2 regions of the Glutamicibacter sp. NPDC087673 genome follow, and region 1 is predicted to be linked to the other one. Evidence: riboswitches for the same ligand, from Rfam matches in the RefSeq annotation. Region 1 holds a riboswitch; the other holds the start of a gene.
What was found. Region 1 has a riboswitch for S-adenosylmethionine ahead of ACIOTL_RS13760 (ABC transporter ATP-binding protein). Riboswitches for the same ligand answer to the same signal wherever they lie in the genome.

Region 1 (7,048 bases):
GATCGGGTGCACCTTGGCCGGGTCGGTGTAGACACCGGTTTCCTTGTTGTTCTGCACCGCGTCGTCTTCCCACGAGCCCTCGAGCAGCTTGTAGACCACCTCGAGGTACTCATCGGCGTGGTTGTAGCGCTCGTCGTGCTCCATCTGGTCTTCCTGGCCCATATTGCGGGCGGCCGAGGGAAGGTAGCCGGTGACGACATTCCAACCCACGCGGCCGTTGGTCAGGTGGTCCAGGGTGGCCAAGCGGCGGGCGAAAGCGTACGGGTGCTCATAGGCGGTGCCCGCGGTGACGCCGAAGCCGAGGTTCTCGGTCACGGCGGCCATGGCGGAAACCAGCATCATCGGGTCGTTGACCGGCGCCTGCGCGCCGGAGCCCAGCGGGGTCACGTTGGTGCCCTTGTACACGTCGTAGGTGCCCAGCACGTCGGCAAGGAACAGCCCGTCGAACTTCCCCTTTTCCAGCACCTTGGCCAGGTGGGTCCAGTAGCCCAGGGTGTTGTAGGTCGAGGCCTTGTCCTGCGGATGGCGCCACAGGCCCGGCGACTGGTGCACCACGCAGTTCATGTCGAATGCGTTGAATAGGATCTCGCGCTTGTTCTCGCTCATGGCTTTGCCCCCATAGGTTGGTAATCGTGGAAAGTTGCTGGTGTGCGTCGCAGGCCCTCAGGCCCGCTGGGTCGAATCTTCGCCGGTGACGGACAGCCGCTGCGGCTGGACCCCGTTGATCTCGTAGTCCCCGACGATGCGCGCCTTGTAGATCGCTGGGTTATGGGTGGCGATGGTGCGCGCATTGCGCCAGTGCCGGTCCAGGTTGCAGCCGCTTCTGGTGGAAGAGGCTCCCAGTGCGTCGAAGAGCTTGCTGGTCACGCCGATGGCCAGTGGCTGCACCACGGTTTGCGCGCGGTTGGCGGCCAGCTCGCATACGGCGTAGCGTTCCTCGTCGTTCAGTCCCGGATCGCCCAGGGCGGCTTCAACTTCAAGGACTGCGCCGATCACCACGGAGTCGGCAGCGAAGGACTCCGCGGAAACTTCGCCCACCAGCTGGAGGACCTGGGGTTCCTGGTATACCGGCACCCCGGTTCCAGTGGTGAAGATGCGGGTGCGCGCCTGCACCGCGTGACGCAGGTCGTTCAATGCGGCGCGGGCGATGCCCGCCTGCACGGCCATGAGGACCAGCTGGAAGATCGCCGCTTCGGAGTCATTGGTCTGCTGCGGCATGAAGCAATCCACCGGGACCTGGTGGAATTCGGTGGTGCCGGTTCCGGTGAGGCCCTGGCCGAACCCATCCCAGTCGTCGAGGATCTTGACGCCGCTGCGCTGGGTGGAGACCACGGCGATCTGGCGGCCGGCGAGCTCCGGGTGGGCCACGGCAACGGTGGTCCAGTCGGCAAAAATGGTGCCGGTGCAGTAGTACTTTTCACCGTCGATCACCCAGCGCCCGTCCACGGTGCTGGCCTTGGTGTTCAAGGTGCCCAGGGCGTTGCCACCGCGTTCGGTGTAGGCGTTGCCGATAATCTGCCCGGCAGCGATGCGAGCGACCCACTTCTTGCGCAGCTCTTCGTCCTCCATCGCCAAGACGTTCTCGACGAATGCGATATGCGCACGCCACAGCTGGCCAACGTGGGAGTCCGCCTCGGACAGCTCGATGAGCAGGCGGAAGACATCCACCAGCCGTGCGCCGTAGCCCCCGTCGGCAACGGAAAGGCGCAGCGCACCGAAGCGCTCGCGGTTCAGCAGGCCTACCTGCTCGAAAGGAAGCACGCGGTTCAAGTCGCGGTCCTTGGCGGTTGCGGCGATCTGCGCAAAAACGGGACGGAAGATTTCGGCCAGCCGGTCGTATTGCTCATCCGCACTTGGTCCGGGGGTGATTTTCAGCAATTGCCTAGTCGGCAACTGTTCTTCAAACTTGTCCAGGTCCATTGCGGTGGCCTGCGAAGGGTCACTGAGCTGGTTGAAGTCCAGTCCGAGGGCATTGTGCGATTCACCAATAGGCATCAGGGTTCTCAATTCTTTCCATCGGTCCTGGCGGTAGCACCGTCCCGCTATTGGGGTGGTTGCTGCGGCGTCGTGGAGCCAGATCTCTCAGCCGCTCTGGATGGGTCGTAATTCATTTGTAACGGTAATAAACCGGTGATTCCAACCCGCGAAGTCACATTTCGTCCCAGTGCCGGAAGTGCCCATCTTCAAATTTCACAGCCTAATCCGTGTCCTGCCGAAGATGAGTTGCAAAGTTTTGCTTAATGTCGAGCAAACCGGCCTGCAATAAAATAAATAACGAAATTTCTGGGCAATGTGACGTAGTTGTCGAAGATTTTTTCATATTACGCGAGATTTGCGTTCAAATCGTTCGACTCGTTGTAATGGACACGTAACCATCCCGAGCGGCCGAGAGATCTGGCTCGTTGACGCCGCAGCAACCACCTTTGGAGTTTTGCTCTGCAGGCCGGTGCTACCGCCAGGACCGATGGAGATGAACATGACTCTTTCCTTTGCAGCGCCCGAGGCAGCTCCCGTTGTCTCAGCTTCAAGCGCCCTGGGTGTGCAGTTCAGCAACGTGTCGCGGACCTTCACCACCAAGATGGAAAGCCTCACGGTCCTGGCCGATATCAACCTGCAAATTCCAGCAGGTCAAGTCGTGGCCATTCTTGGAGCCAGCGGTTGCGGAAAATCCACGCTGCTGCGTTCAGTATCGGGCTTGGACCAACCCACCACCGGCACCATCCGCACCGGCACCCGCGAGGTCACCGGCATCAACGAGTTATGCGCCGTTGCCTTCCAGGAGCCCCGGCTGCTGCCATGGCGCTCGGTTCGCCAGAACATTGCACTGGGCCTGGCACCGGAAACCGATAAGCGCGCCGGCAACTCGCTGATCGATGAGTTGATCGAGCTGACCGGTCTGAGCCATGCAGCCAGCTTGCGCCCACGAGAGATCTCCGGAGGCATGGCGCAGCGGGTTTCGCTGGCTCGCGCGCTGGCTCGGCGCCCGGGTGTATTGCTTCTTGATGAACCCTTCGGCGCCCTCGATGCGCTGACACGCTTGAAGATGCAGGATCTGCTGCTCTCGATTCACGCATCGTTCCCCACCACCGTTCTCATGGTGACCCATGATGTGGACGAGGCGTTGACTTTGGCTGACCGCGTGATTGTTCTGGGGCGAGGCGCTGAGCATAGTGCAGCGGGCGTCATCGAAGATCTGTCCATCTCAGCTGGGCATCCACGCCGGCATACCGATGAAAAGTTCGTTGCAGATCGTCTGCACCTATTGCGCCTGCTCGGCGTCGACCCAACCAACCATTAGTCCCGGGCACGCCGTGGGGTCCGAACCATTCGGCGGCCTCTTTGCCTTTCACCTACACCGCTTGCACGCACAATTCTAGGATTCTCCATGCTTTTGAACCGTCTCACCCGCCGCACTGCATTGTCCGCCGCCGCCTTGCTCGTTGGCGCAATTGCCCTGACCGGCTGTGCTGGCGAAAACGCTACAGCCTCCTCGGATGGCCAGACCCTGTCCATCGACTTTGCCACATACAACCCGCTGAGCCTGGTGCTCAAGGAAAAGGGATGGTTGGAAGCAGCCGCCAAGGAGCAGGGCGTAAATGTCGAATGGATCCAGTCCGCTGGTTCCAACAAGGCCAATGAAGCTCTTCGCGCCGACGCAATCGATGTTGGTTCCACAGCCGGTTCCGCTGCGCTCCTGAACCGTTCGAACGGTGCACCCATCAAGACCATCGCACTGTATTCGCAGCCGGAATGGGCGGCCCTGGTAGTGGATAAGGACTCGAAAATCGAGTCCGTTGAAGATCTCGCTGGCAAGACCGTGGCCGCTACAAAGGGCACCGACCCATACTTCTTCCTGCTGCAGGCGCTGGAATCCGCGGGCTTGAGTGAAGCTGACATCAAGCTGCAGAACCTCCAGCATGCCGATGGACGTACCGCCCTGGCCAACGGCTCGGTTGATGCCTGGAGCGGTTTGGATCCGATCATGGCCGCTGCCGAAAAAGACGGCGCGCAACTGGTTTACCGGAACTTGGATTTCAACACCTACGGTGCGCTGAACGCTCGCGAAGACTTCATTGAGCAGAGCCCCGAACTCGCCCAGCTCGTTGTCGATGCCTACGAAAAGGCTCGTGGCTGGGCAGCTGACCATCCCGAGGAAACCGCAGAAATCCTGGCCGACGTAGCAGGGCTCGAACCAGGAGTTGCTGCCACCGTCATTGAGGAACGCTCCAATCTGGACGTTCCGGCAGTTCCCGACGCCAAATTCACTGGAGTCCTGAGCAAGATTGCTCCCACGCTGGTCGCTAGCGGCGATGTCTCGGAGCAGGAATCCGTTGATGAAGCTCTGGAAACCCTCATCGATGACCAGTTTGCCGTCAAGGCAGACGCAACAAAGATCTCCGGAGAGTAACCAGCCATGAGTCCCACTAACGTGGCTGGAACCCGCGGAAGCCAAACACCTGCCAAGCAGAAGGCCAGCATGGCCGCAACGATCCTGCGTGCCCCGAAATGGCTGCTTGCGCTGGTCTTGCCGCTGACCACCCTGGCTGTGTGGCAATTTGTCACCGTTACCGGAATCGTTGCTCCGTGGACACTGCCAACTCCGGGTTCAGTGGTTTCTGCTGCCATTGAGCTCTTCCAGGATGGCGAACTCGGAAAGCACATCGGCATCTCCACTCAGCGTGTTCTTCTCGGTTTCGCCTTCGGATCATTGCTGGGCTTGGCGCTGGGTGCGCTTGTCGGGCTGTCCAAATTGGCAGATGCATTTCTGGGACTGAGCATCAGCGCCCTGCGTGCAGTCCCTTCCTTGGCTTGGGTTCCGCTGCTGGTGCTCTGGATGAAAATGGGTGAAGATTCCAAGGTCACACTCGTGATCATTGGTGCCTTCTTCCCGGTCTTTACCACCGTCGCCTTGGCGTTGCGCCATGTCGATGCCCACCTGGTCGAAGCAGCCCGCGCCTTCGGGTTGAAGGGACTGAAGCTGCTGCGCACCGTCCAGCTGCCCGCAGTGGTCCCTTCGATCTTCTCCGGACTGCGTTTGGCACTAGCCCAAGCTTGGCTCTTCCTGGTCGCAGCCGAACTCCTCGGCGCGTCAATGGGCCTTGGCTTCTTGCTCACCGACTCGCAGAACAACGGCCGATTGGACCGCCTAATCATGACCATCGTGCTGCTGGCCGTCTTTGGAAAGATCACCGATGCCCTGCTGTCGATAGCAGAACGTTGGGCTATCAAGCGCTGGACCTGAAACTGGACCAGCTAGTACCCGCTGACAAAACTACCCCTCACCAAAGAAAGTTTGCGATGACCACCGAATTGGCAACAACCTCAACTCAAGTTTCAGAGGCAGCACGCCAGGAATTCTGGGACGAAGCGGCGAACCTCTTGGATTGGGACACCCCGTGGCACACCACCAGCCGCATCATTCCGGCCGATCCGGATGCCAAGCGCGGACCGGAAATTTCTTGGTACCTCGGCGGCAAGCTGAACGCCGCAGTGAACTGCGCCGACCGCCATGTAGCTGCGGGACGCGGCCAGAAGGTCGCACTGTATTTCGAAGGCGAGCCCGGTGACCGGGTAGCCGTCACCTACAAGAATTTGCAGGAGCGGGTCTCCCAGGCAGCCAACGCCTTGGAATCCCTGGGTGTGGTGAAGGGCGACCGCGTGCTCATTTACCTGCCGGTGCTCATTGAAACAATTGTCATCACCTTGGCTTGCGCCCGCATCGGCGCCATCCATTCGCTGGTCTTCGGCGGGTTCTCCGCCGAGGCGCTGAGGTTCCGCGTGGAGGACACCAAGGCAAAGGTCCTGGTCACCACCGACGGCCAGTTCCGCCGCGGCACTTCGGTTCCGGTCAAAGGCAACGCCGATGCGGCCGTTGCCGGCGAGAACGAAATCGAAAAGGTCCTGGTTATCCGCCGCACCGGCGACGAAATCCTGTGGACCGAGGGCCGCGACATCTGGTGGCATGAGGTGGTTGATACCCAGTCCACCGAGCACCACGCGCAGGCATTCGATGCGGAAACACCGCTGTTCATCATGTACACCTCGGGAACCACCGGCCAGCCGAAGGGCTTGGTTCACACCACCGGCGGGTACCTGACGCAGGCGGCCGCCAGCTACAACCTCCTGTTCGCCAACCCGGACGAGTCCCAGCGCGCCAAGGACGTGCACTGGTGCACCGCCGACCTCGCCTGGGTCACCGCGCATACCTACGAGATCTATGGCCCGTTGGCCAATGGCGTCACCCAGGTAATCTACGAGGGCGTCCCCAACGCCCCGCACCCGGGCCGCCACTTCGAGGTCATTGAACGCTACAAGGTCACCAGCTACTACACCGCTCCCACCTTGGTCCGCTCGTTGATGGGCTGGTTCCCGGACGGCATCCCCGCTCAATACGATCTGTCCTCGGTGAAGATCGGCGGCACTGTGGGTGAAGCCGTCAATCCCGAGGCATGGAAATGGTTCCGCCAGCAGATCGGCCGGGACAGCGAAGCAGGACTGCCGATGGTTGACACCTGGTGGCAGTCCGAATCCGGCGCGACCGTGCTTTCCCCCCTGCCGACCGATGGACATTTCAAGCCAGGCTGCGCCGCACGCGCGCTGCCGGGCATCTCGGTGGACATTGTCGACGATGGCGGCCTGAGCGTGCCGGCCAACCAGCAGGGCAATATTGTCATCACGCGCACTGGCCCGTCGATGGCCCGTACCGTATGGGGCAACCCGACGCGCTACTACACCAGCTACTGGGAACAATACGTAGAGCAAGGCTGGTTCTTGGCTGGCGACGGTGCCCGCTTCGATGAGGACGGCGATATCTACATCCTGGGCCGCACCGACGACGTGATCAATATTTCCGGCCACCGGCTTTCCACCATTGAAATCGAATCGGCATTGGTCACCAACCCCGGCGTGGTGGAAGCCGGCGTCTGCCCCACCCCGGATTCCAAGACCGGACACGCTGCAACCGCCTTCGTGGTACCGCTGGACAAGACCCTGGTTGCCGAGTCGCCTGACGAGCAGCTCGTTGCACGGCAGGCCGAGTTCATTGCTG
Region 2 (7,048 bases), on a different contig from region 1:
GGGATATTTACGGTATTACTCATGACCTAGACGAGTTACTTGCTGCCTTGAAGCGCACGCTTGATGATAATCAGATTCAACCAATTATTGAGGCCAGGGAATCGATCGGTCTCTAGATCGGGAACTCAGAAGGCGACAAACGCCCGAAAGCCGAATTAAGTGGGTGAACTTGAAGTGCACAATCTCTGGCTTGCACTCATGCAATCGTTTTGCTTCTGCTGTCTAAGCCGGTGTTACAAATGCGGCGGATGGTGGGAGGCTCTTGCTGTATGGGTAGGTAAGTTGCTACAGAATGGAAGCATCGTTATGGAAAAGGGCCGGTGTCGCGCCGCCAAGTTAAGAAGTGGTCCATAGCCCCGAGTCCTTTCAAGTCTCTCAGGAGCGTCAGTTAAGGTGAATTCGCACGTCTTGCTTGCCAAAGACGGTTCGGATAAAGCTGCGGAGGCGGCCCATGGCGGAAGAAGTATCAATACTCGTGAAATAGGTAATGATTCGACACATAGTTTGTGGTACGGAGTTTTGCGACGAACTGCCCTTGAGAATCTGTTGATTTTTCAACTGTCGAAGATTTCCGGCCAACCCGGTTGCGTGGTGTGTCAAAAACGACCGTTAATGAGATTTGACTATGTTATACGTATATTGATTTAGGCATTGTCCCATTCATTTGTAAAAAACTTCCGGAAGGTTTATGCGATACTTTCTAAAATCGCCCAGGCTCAAGCTCGGTCGTTGAATGCGGCACTGACTGCGATCGCGACCAAAGTCTGGGGAATCGGTCGACGCTGTTGACCGAGCCCGGCTTGGTCACATCGAGGTCCTCCATTTCAAGATATGAACGACGGCGTTGCCAGACAGTGCTGGCACTCCCGTGACTAGCGCAGTCTCAGAAGCTGGCACCCACAAGCTCCTCGCGCAGCACAGCGGCACCGGCGCTCAGCGTGCTCAGCTTGGCCAGAGCGACGTGGCGGGGGAATGGCGCCATGCCGCAGTTGGTGCTCGGGATCAGCTTGTCTGCATCCATGTATGCCAGCGCCTTGCGCAGAGTTTCAGCCACAGCTTCCGGGGTCTCGATCTGCGGGTTGGCTACATCAATCGCGCCGAGCATGACCCGCTTTCCGCGCACCAACTCGACGACCTCCAGCGGCACGTTCGAGTGGTGGGATTCCAGCGAAACGGTGTCGATGGAGGAAGCCTGCAAGAGCGGGAAGGACTTCTCGTAGTGGCGCCACTGGGTGCCCAGAGTTGCTTTCCAGTCATTGTTTGCCTTGATGCCGTAGCCGAAACAAATATGTGCCACGGTCTCAGCCTTCAATCCTTCGCAGGCGCGTTCCAGAGCGGCCACGCCCCAGTCGGCCACCTCGTCGAAGAAGACGTTGAAGGCAGGTTCGTCGAACTGGATGACATCCACCCCTGCGGCTTCCAATTCCTTGGCTTCCTGGTTCAGGATGGACGCGAACTTCCAGGCCAGCTTTTCGCGGCTGCCGTAGTAGCCGTCGTGCAGGGTGTCCACCATGGTCATCGGACCGGGCAGTGTCCACTTGATCTGTCGGTCGGTCAGTGTGCGCAGGAACTTTGCATCTTCTACGAAGACCGGGGCTTTGCGTTCCACCGCGCCGACAACGCTGGGCACGTTGGCCTCGTAGCGGTCGCGGATCAACACGGTCTGCTTGTTCTCGAAGTCAACCCCTGACAGGTGCTCAATGAAGGTGGTCACGAAGTGCTGGCGAGTTTGCTCCCCGTCGGAAATGATGTCGATGCCGCGGCGGGTCTGCTCCAGCACCGCGGCACGCATCGCGTCCTGCTTGCCCTCGGCCAGCGCCGTTCCTTCCAGCTTCCACGGAGACCACAGGGTCTCGGTTTCAGAAAGCCATGAAGGCTTGGGCAGGGAGCCAACGATAGAGGTTGGAAGCAGGGAATTGGTCATAATTGGTCCTTCGGATTCCTAAGATAATTGATTAGGCGGTGGGGACTGCACAGTTGGCAGCCCAGGATTCGAGCAGTTCGCGATTCGGAATAATGAAATGCTCTTCGGTGAATTTCCCTTGGATCTTGCCTAGCTGGGTTCGTTCTTCGCGGTCATAAAAAACGCGGGTGGGGGAGAAATCTTCGGCTCCAAGGCTCGGGTGATACACAGCAGGCGCTGCCGAGTTGGCGTTGTAGATTTCCGGACGGTAGATCTTCTGGAAGGTCTCCATGGTGCTGATCAGGCTGATCAACTGCAGATTGGTGTAATCGTTGAGCAGGTCACCGCGGAAGTAGAACGCCAGCGGAGCCACGGCACCCGGCGGCATGAAGTAGCGCACGCTCAAACCCATTTTTCCGAAGTACGCGTCGGTTAATGAATTTTCATCCTGCTGGTACTCCAAACCGAGCACCGGATGGCTGTTGCCCGTGCGGAAATAGGTCTTGGAGGTAGAGACGCTGATGCAGATCACCGGTAGCTGCTCAAAACGCTGACCATAGGCTTGCGACTTAAGGAAGTGCTGGAAAAGTTGCCCGTGGAGATCGCCAAAATCTTCGGGAAGAACTGGGGTGCCGGCGCCACGACTCTGCGCAGGAAGCACCACACTGAAATCATAGTCGCGGACGTACGACGAAAAATTATTGCCGACTATTCCCTGGGTTCGAGTGCCTAGGAGGTTATCCACGATCGTGGTTTCAAGGACTTCTAAAAGGGGAAATTTCTGGTCGTTATTATCGGCAGTGAAATGCACGTTGGCAGAAATGATTTCCAATTCCAGCGCATAGCGGTCACCCTGGGGATTGTCCCAGTGAGCCAAGGAATTGAAGCGGCGGTTGATCATTGTTAAAGCATTGTTCAGGTTCTCTGCGCGGCGTTCTCCGCGTGCCAAATTGGCGAAGTTCGTGGTGGTGCGCGAATTTGCTGAAGGGGTGTAATTCTCGTCGAATCTGGTGGTGCTAATGCTGAAGGTCAACGCGTCTGCCATGATGGCCAATCTGTTTCTTTGGGGGCCGTAGTGGGCCGAGGGGAAGTCGATGCGTCAATCATGCAGGGTGATTCTTGATATCGGGTAACTCGATATAACTATGGATTCATATAGACTCTGGCTATGGTTCAGGGAACAAATGGCTTGACGCTGCAGCAACTTCGCTATTTCGTGGCGGTCGCCTCGGAGGGGTCGATCTCGGCTGCCGCCGACCTCATTTACGTCGCGCAGCCCAGCATGTCCTCAGCGATGAAAGAGCTTGAATCACGGGTGGGGCGCACCTTGCTGATGCGTTCGGCCAGGGGAGTAACGCTCACCGCCGAAGGCGCAGAATTCCTCGGCTACGCCCGGCAGGTGCTCGAGCAGGTGGAGCTTCTTGAGCATCGATATCTCGGCCGCCCCTCGGCCCGGCGGCTGCTGGGCGTCTCCACCCAGCACTACTCCTTTTCGGTGGATGCCTTCGTGCGGATGGTGCAGGCCAGCGGGGCCGACGAGTACCAGTTTTCGCTGCGCGAGACCCGCACCGAACAGATCATCGAGGACGTGCGCACGCTGCGCAGCGACATCGGGATCCTGTACCGCAGTGACTTCAACCGGAAGGTCATCGACAAGCTGCTGCGCGAATCCCGGCTGGTCTTCCACCCGCTGTTCCTGGCCGATCCGCATATCTTCATCTCGCGCAGCAACCCGCTGGCCACTCGTGAACAGGTCACGCTCGAAGACCTCGAAGACCTGCCCCGGCTGACCTTCGACCAGGGCGCGAATAATTCCTTCTACTTCGCCGAGGAGGTGCTCTCCACGCGCTCCAGCCAACGCGAAATCCAGGTCTCGGACCGCGCCACCATCTTCAACCTCATGATCGGCTTGGGCGGGTACACGATCTCCACCGGCATCATCAGCGACGAGCTGGATCCCTCCATCGTCGCCATCCCGCTGGCCATCGAGGAGCGCATCGAAATCGGCTGGATCGACCACGCCGCCATCCCGCTCACCGACCAGGCCCAGCGCTACCTGCAAGAAGTGCGCACCGTGGTCGCCAGCTTCGGGGTAGAAGTGCTCGGCTGAACCGCCAGCAGCGTAACCGCCGGTCATGGAGCACCGGCGCATCGTCACAAACTTCCAGAAAAACCTCTACATCACGCCGATTCCGCTCAAAAGCTCGCTTCACAAAAGGGTTCAGGCCCCCGCGTCATCATGACAAGGCGACGACATATGAAGCGCAGCGGCCTTGTATGAAGCCGGGCGCCGGATACCGCTTGCACCGTTTGCGGCGGATAGCCAACCATGGAAGAACAACCCATCAAGAGCGGCCGAGAGATCTGGCTCGGAGACGCCGCAGCAACCATCGGGAATCCGAAAGGTGCTACCGCCAGGAACGATGGAGCAGTTCCGAACGCGTTATTGCGTAGCATCGTGCCGCCGCACGATGCCAATCGGTGCACTCCCTCGCAGAGAATCGAGGAGGAGCCATGAGCCAGGAAACCGACGCGGTCCACGCAGGGTACCGCCCGAGCGGAGAGTTCCGCCCGATGCTGCCGCCACTGCACAATTCCGCGGCCTACCAATTCGCATCGCATGCCGAAGCGGTCGAGAAATTCGCCTTGCGCCAGGCCGGATTCACCTACTCGCGCACCGGCAACCCGACCGTGTCCATCCTGGAACAGCGCGTGGCCGCCCTGGAAGGCGGAGCCCACGCGGTAGCCACCGCCACCGGGCAGGCCGCCGTGGCCCTGTCCCTGCTCGCCCTGACCCAGGGACCCAAGCACATCGTGGCCTCCTCCTCGCTCTACGGCGGTACCGTGGACCTGTTCACCGACACCTTCGCGGACTTCGGCATCCGCATCAGCTTTGTCGACCAGGCCGATCCGTCCGCCTGGGCCGCTGCCATTGAGTCGGACACCCGGGCGTTCTTCCTGGAGTCCGTCTCCAACCCGCTGTGCACCGTGGCCGATCTGCCCGCCATCGCGGCCATCGCCCACGATTACAACATCCCGGTGGTCGTGGATAACACCCTGGCCACCCCGCTGAATGTGCGTCCGCTGGATTTGGGTGCCGACATCGTGGTGCACTCGGCCACCAAGGGCCTGGCCGGACACGGCTCGGTGCTCGGTGGCGTCGTGGTGGACTCGGGGAAATTCGACTTCTCCGATGCCGCCCGCTGGCCGCAGATCGCCGCCCCGCGGGTGCGGCTGAACAACACCTCGCTGCTTGAGCGCCACGGGCCGGCCGCCTACGCGATGCTGGTGCGTTCCAAGTTCCTGCACGACTTGGGCCCGACCCTGGCCCCGGCCAGCGCCCAGGGCATCCTGGCCGGCATCGAGACCCTGCCGGTGCGCGCCGCCCACGTGCAGCGCAGCGTCACCACGCTGATCGGCACTCTGGCTTCCCACCCTGGCATCGCGGCCATCCACCACCCGTCCCTGCCCGGCCACCCCAGCCACCAGCTGGCCCAGACGCTCACGCCCAAGGGCACCGGCTGCGTGCTGGCCATCGAGCTGGCCCACCCATCGCTGGTTTCCCCGGTAATCGACGGGCTCAAGCTGATTTCCCTGGCCGCGAATGTGGGGGACACCCGCACCATGGTCTCCCACCCAGCCACCATGACGCACTGCCGGCTCTCGGAGCAGCAGCTGGCCGCCGCGGGCCTGAACACCTCCACCCTGCGCCTGTCGGTGGGATTGGAAGACCCCGCCGACCTGCTAGCAGATATCACCCAATCGCTGGATCTTGCATTGGCCGCAACCCAGGCCACCGCCGACACCAAGGAAGCGAGTTTCGCATGAGCGGCTTCAACACCCTCGCCGTGCACGCCGGCCAGCACAAGGATCCGCACACCGGTGCGGTGATCCCGCCGATCTACCAGACCAGCACCTTCATCCAGGACGGCATCAACGTGCTGCGTGCCGGGCACGAGTACTCGCGCGGCTCCAACCCGACCCGCAACGGGTTCGAATCCCAGCTCACCGCGCTGGAAGGCGGCACCGCCGGCTTCTCCTTCGCTTCGGGCATCGCCGCCGAAGACGCACTGCTGCGCGCGGTGCTGGCGCCAGGCGACCACATCATCCTGGGCGCCGACGGCTACGGCGGCACCAACCGGCTGATCTCCAAGCTGCACCGCAAATGGGGGATCACCTCGTCAGCGGTAGACATCACCAACCTGGACGCGGTGCGCGCGGCGGTGCGCCCGAACACCGCGCTGCTCTGGGTGGAAACCCCGTCCAACCCGCTGCTGGGCATCGCCGATCTGGCCGGCTGGGCTGCCATCGCCCGCGAGCACGGCGCCCTGCTGGTGGTGGACAACACCTTCGCCACCCCGTACCTGCAGCGGCCGCTGGATTTCGGCGCCCACGCGGTGGTCCATTCCACCACCAAGTACATCGGCGGGCACTCCGACGTGCTCGGCGGGGCCGTCATCGTGGCCGACCACCTGCACCGCGGGCAGAGCCTGGCCGAAGCGGTGGGCTACCAGCAGTTCGCCGGGGGCGCGGTCTCCGGTCCGCAGGATTCCTACCTGGCCGCCCGCGGGCTGAAAACCCTGGGCCTGCGCATGGAACGCCACGGGGCTACCGCCTCCACCCTGGCCCGCTGGCTCGATGACCAGCCCGAAGTCACCCGCGTCTACTACCCGGGGCTGGAACGCCATCCGGGCCACGAGCTGGCCAAGTCCCAGTCCGCGGCCGGCCGCGGCTTTGGCGGGATCCTCTCATTGCAACTCTCCGATGAAGCCGCCGCCCGCGCCTTCGCCCAATCCATGGAGTACTTCCAGCTCTCGGTGTCCCTGGGCGGGGTGGAGTCCCTGGTCTGCTATCCGCGCGAAATGACCCATGCTTCGCTGATCGGCACCCCGCTGGAAATCCCGGCCAACCTGGTCCGCCTCTCGGTGGGCATCGAAGAAGCCGACGACCTGATTGCCGATCTGGAACGCGGCCTGTCCGCGGCCCGCGCGGCGTCCAAACCGGTCGTCGCCCGGGTATGTGAAAAGACTCTGGAAAACGCCTGATCGCTTCGAACCGCGATTATCGGGCGGCGTGCCCCTACCCTGAAGAATAGTAGTTGGGGAAGGGTGGAATCATGATCGGAATTCTCAATCGGCTCATCGA

Region 2: linked by a shared signal. The riboswitch ahead of ACIOTL_RS10250 (O-acetylhomoserine aminocarboxypropyltransferase/cysteine synthase family protein) and the one ahead of ACIOTL_RS13760 (ABC transporter ATP-binding protein) in region 1 are both predicted to bind S-adenosylmethionine.

What each region holds. Positions count from the first base shown of each region.
Region 1 covers NZ_JBIUWB010000005.1:282,394-289,441, forward strand. The annotation lists gene ACIOTL_RS13750 (LLM class flavin-dependent oxidoreductase) at 1-606, opposite strand, end outside; gene ACIOTL_RS13755 (acyl-CoA dehydrogenase) at 664-1,995, opposite strand; SAM riboswitch class I at 2,011-2,102, opposite strand; SAM riboswitch class I at 2,370-2,471, shown strand; gene ACIOTL_RS13760 (ABC transporter ATP-binding protein) at 2,477-3,298, shown strand; gene ACIOTL_RS13765 (aliphatic sulfonate ABC transporter substrate-binding protein) at 3,386-4,408, shown strand; gene ACIOTL_RS13770 (ABC transporter permease) at 4,478-5,242, shown strand; gene acs (acetate--CoA ligase) at 5,299-7,048, shown strand, end outside.
Region 2 covers NZ_JBIUWB010000004.1:245-7,292, forward strand. The annotation lists partial or broken gene ACIOTL_RS10230 (hypothetical protein) at 1-116, shown strand, start outside; gene ACIOTL_RS10235 (methionine synthase) at 884-1,924, opposite strand; gene ACIOTL_RS10240 (DUF1852 domain-containing protein) at 1,956-2,948, opposite strand; gene ACIOTL_RS10245 (LysR family transcriptional regulator) at 3,072-4,013, shown strand; SAM riboswitch class I at 4,243-4,333, shown strand; gene ACIOTL_RS10250 (O-acetylhomoserine aminocarboxypropyltransferase/cysteine synthase family protein) at 4,418-5,731, shown strand; gene ACIOTL_RS10255 (cystathionine gamma-synthase) at 5,728-6,948, shown strand; gene ACIOTL_RS10260 (GyrI-like domain-containing protein) at 7,020-7,048, shown strand, end outside.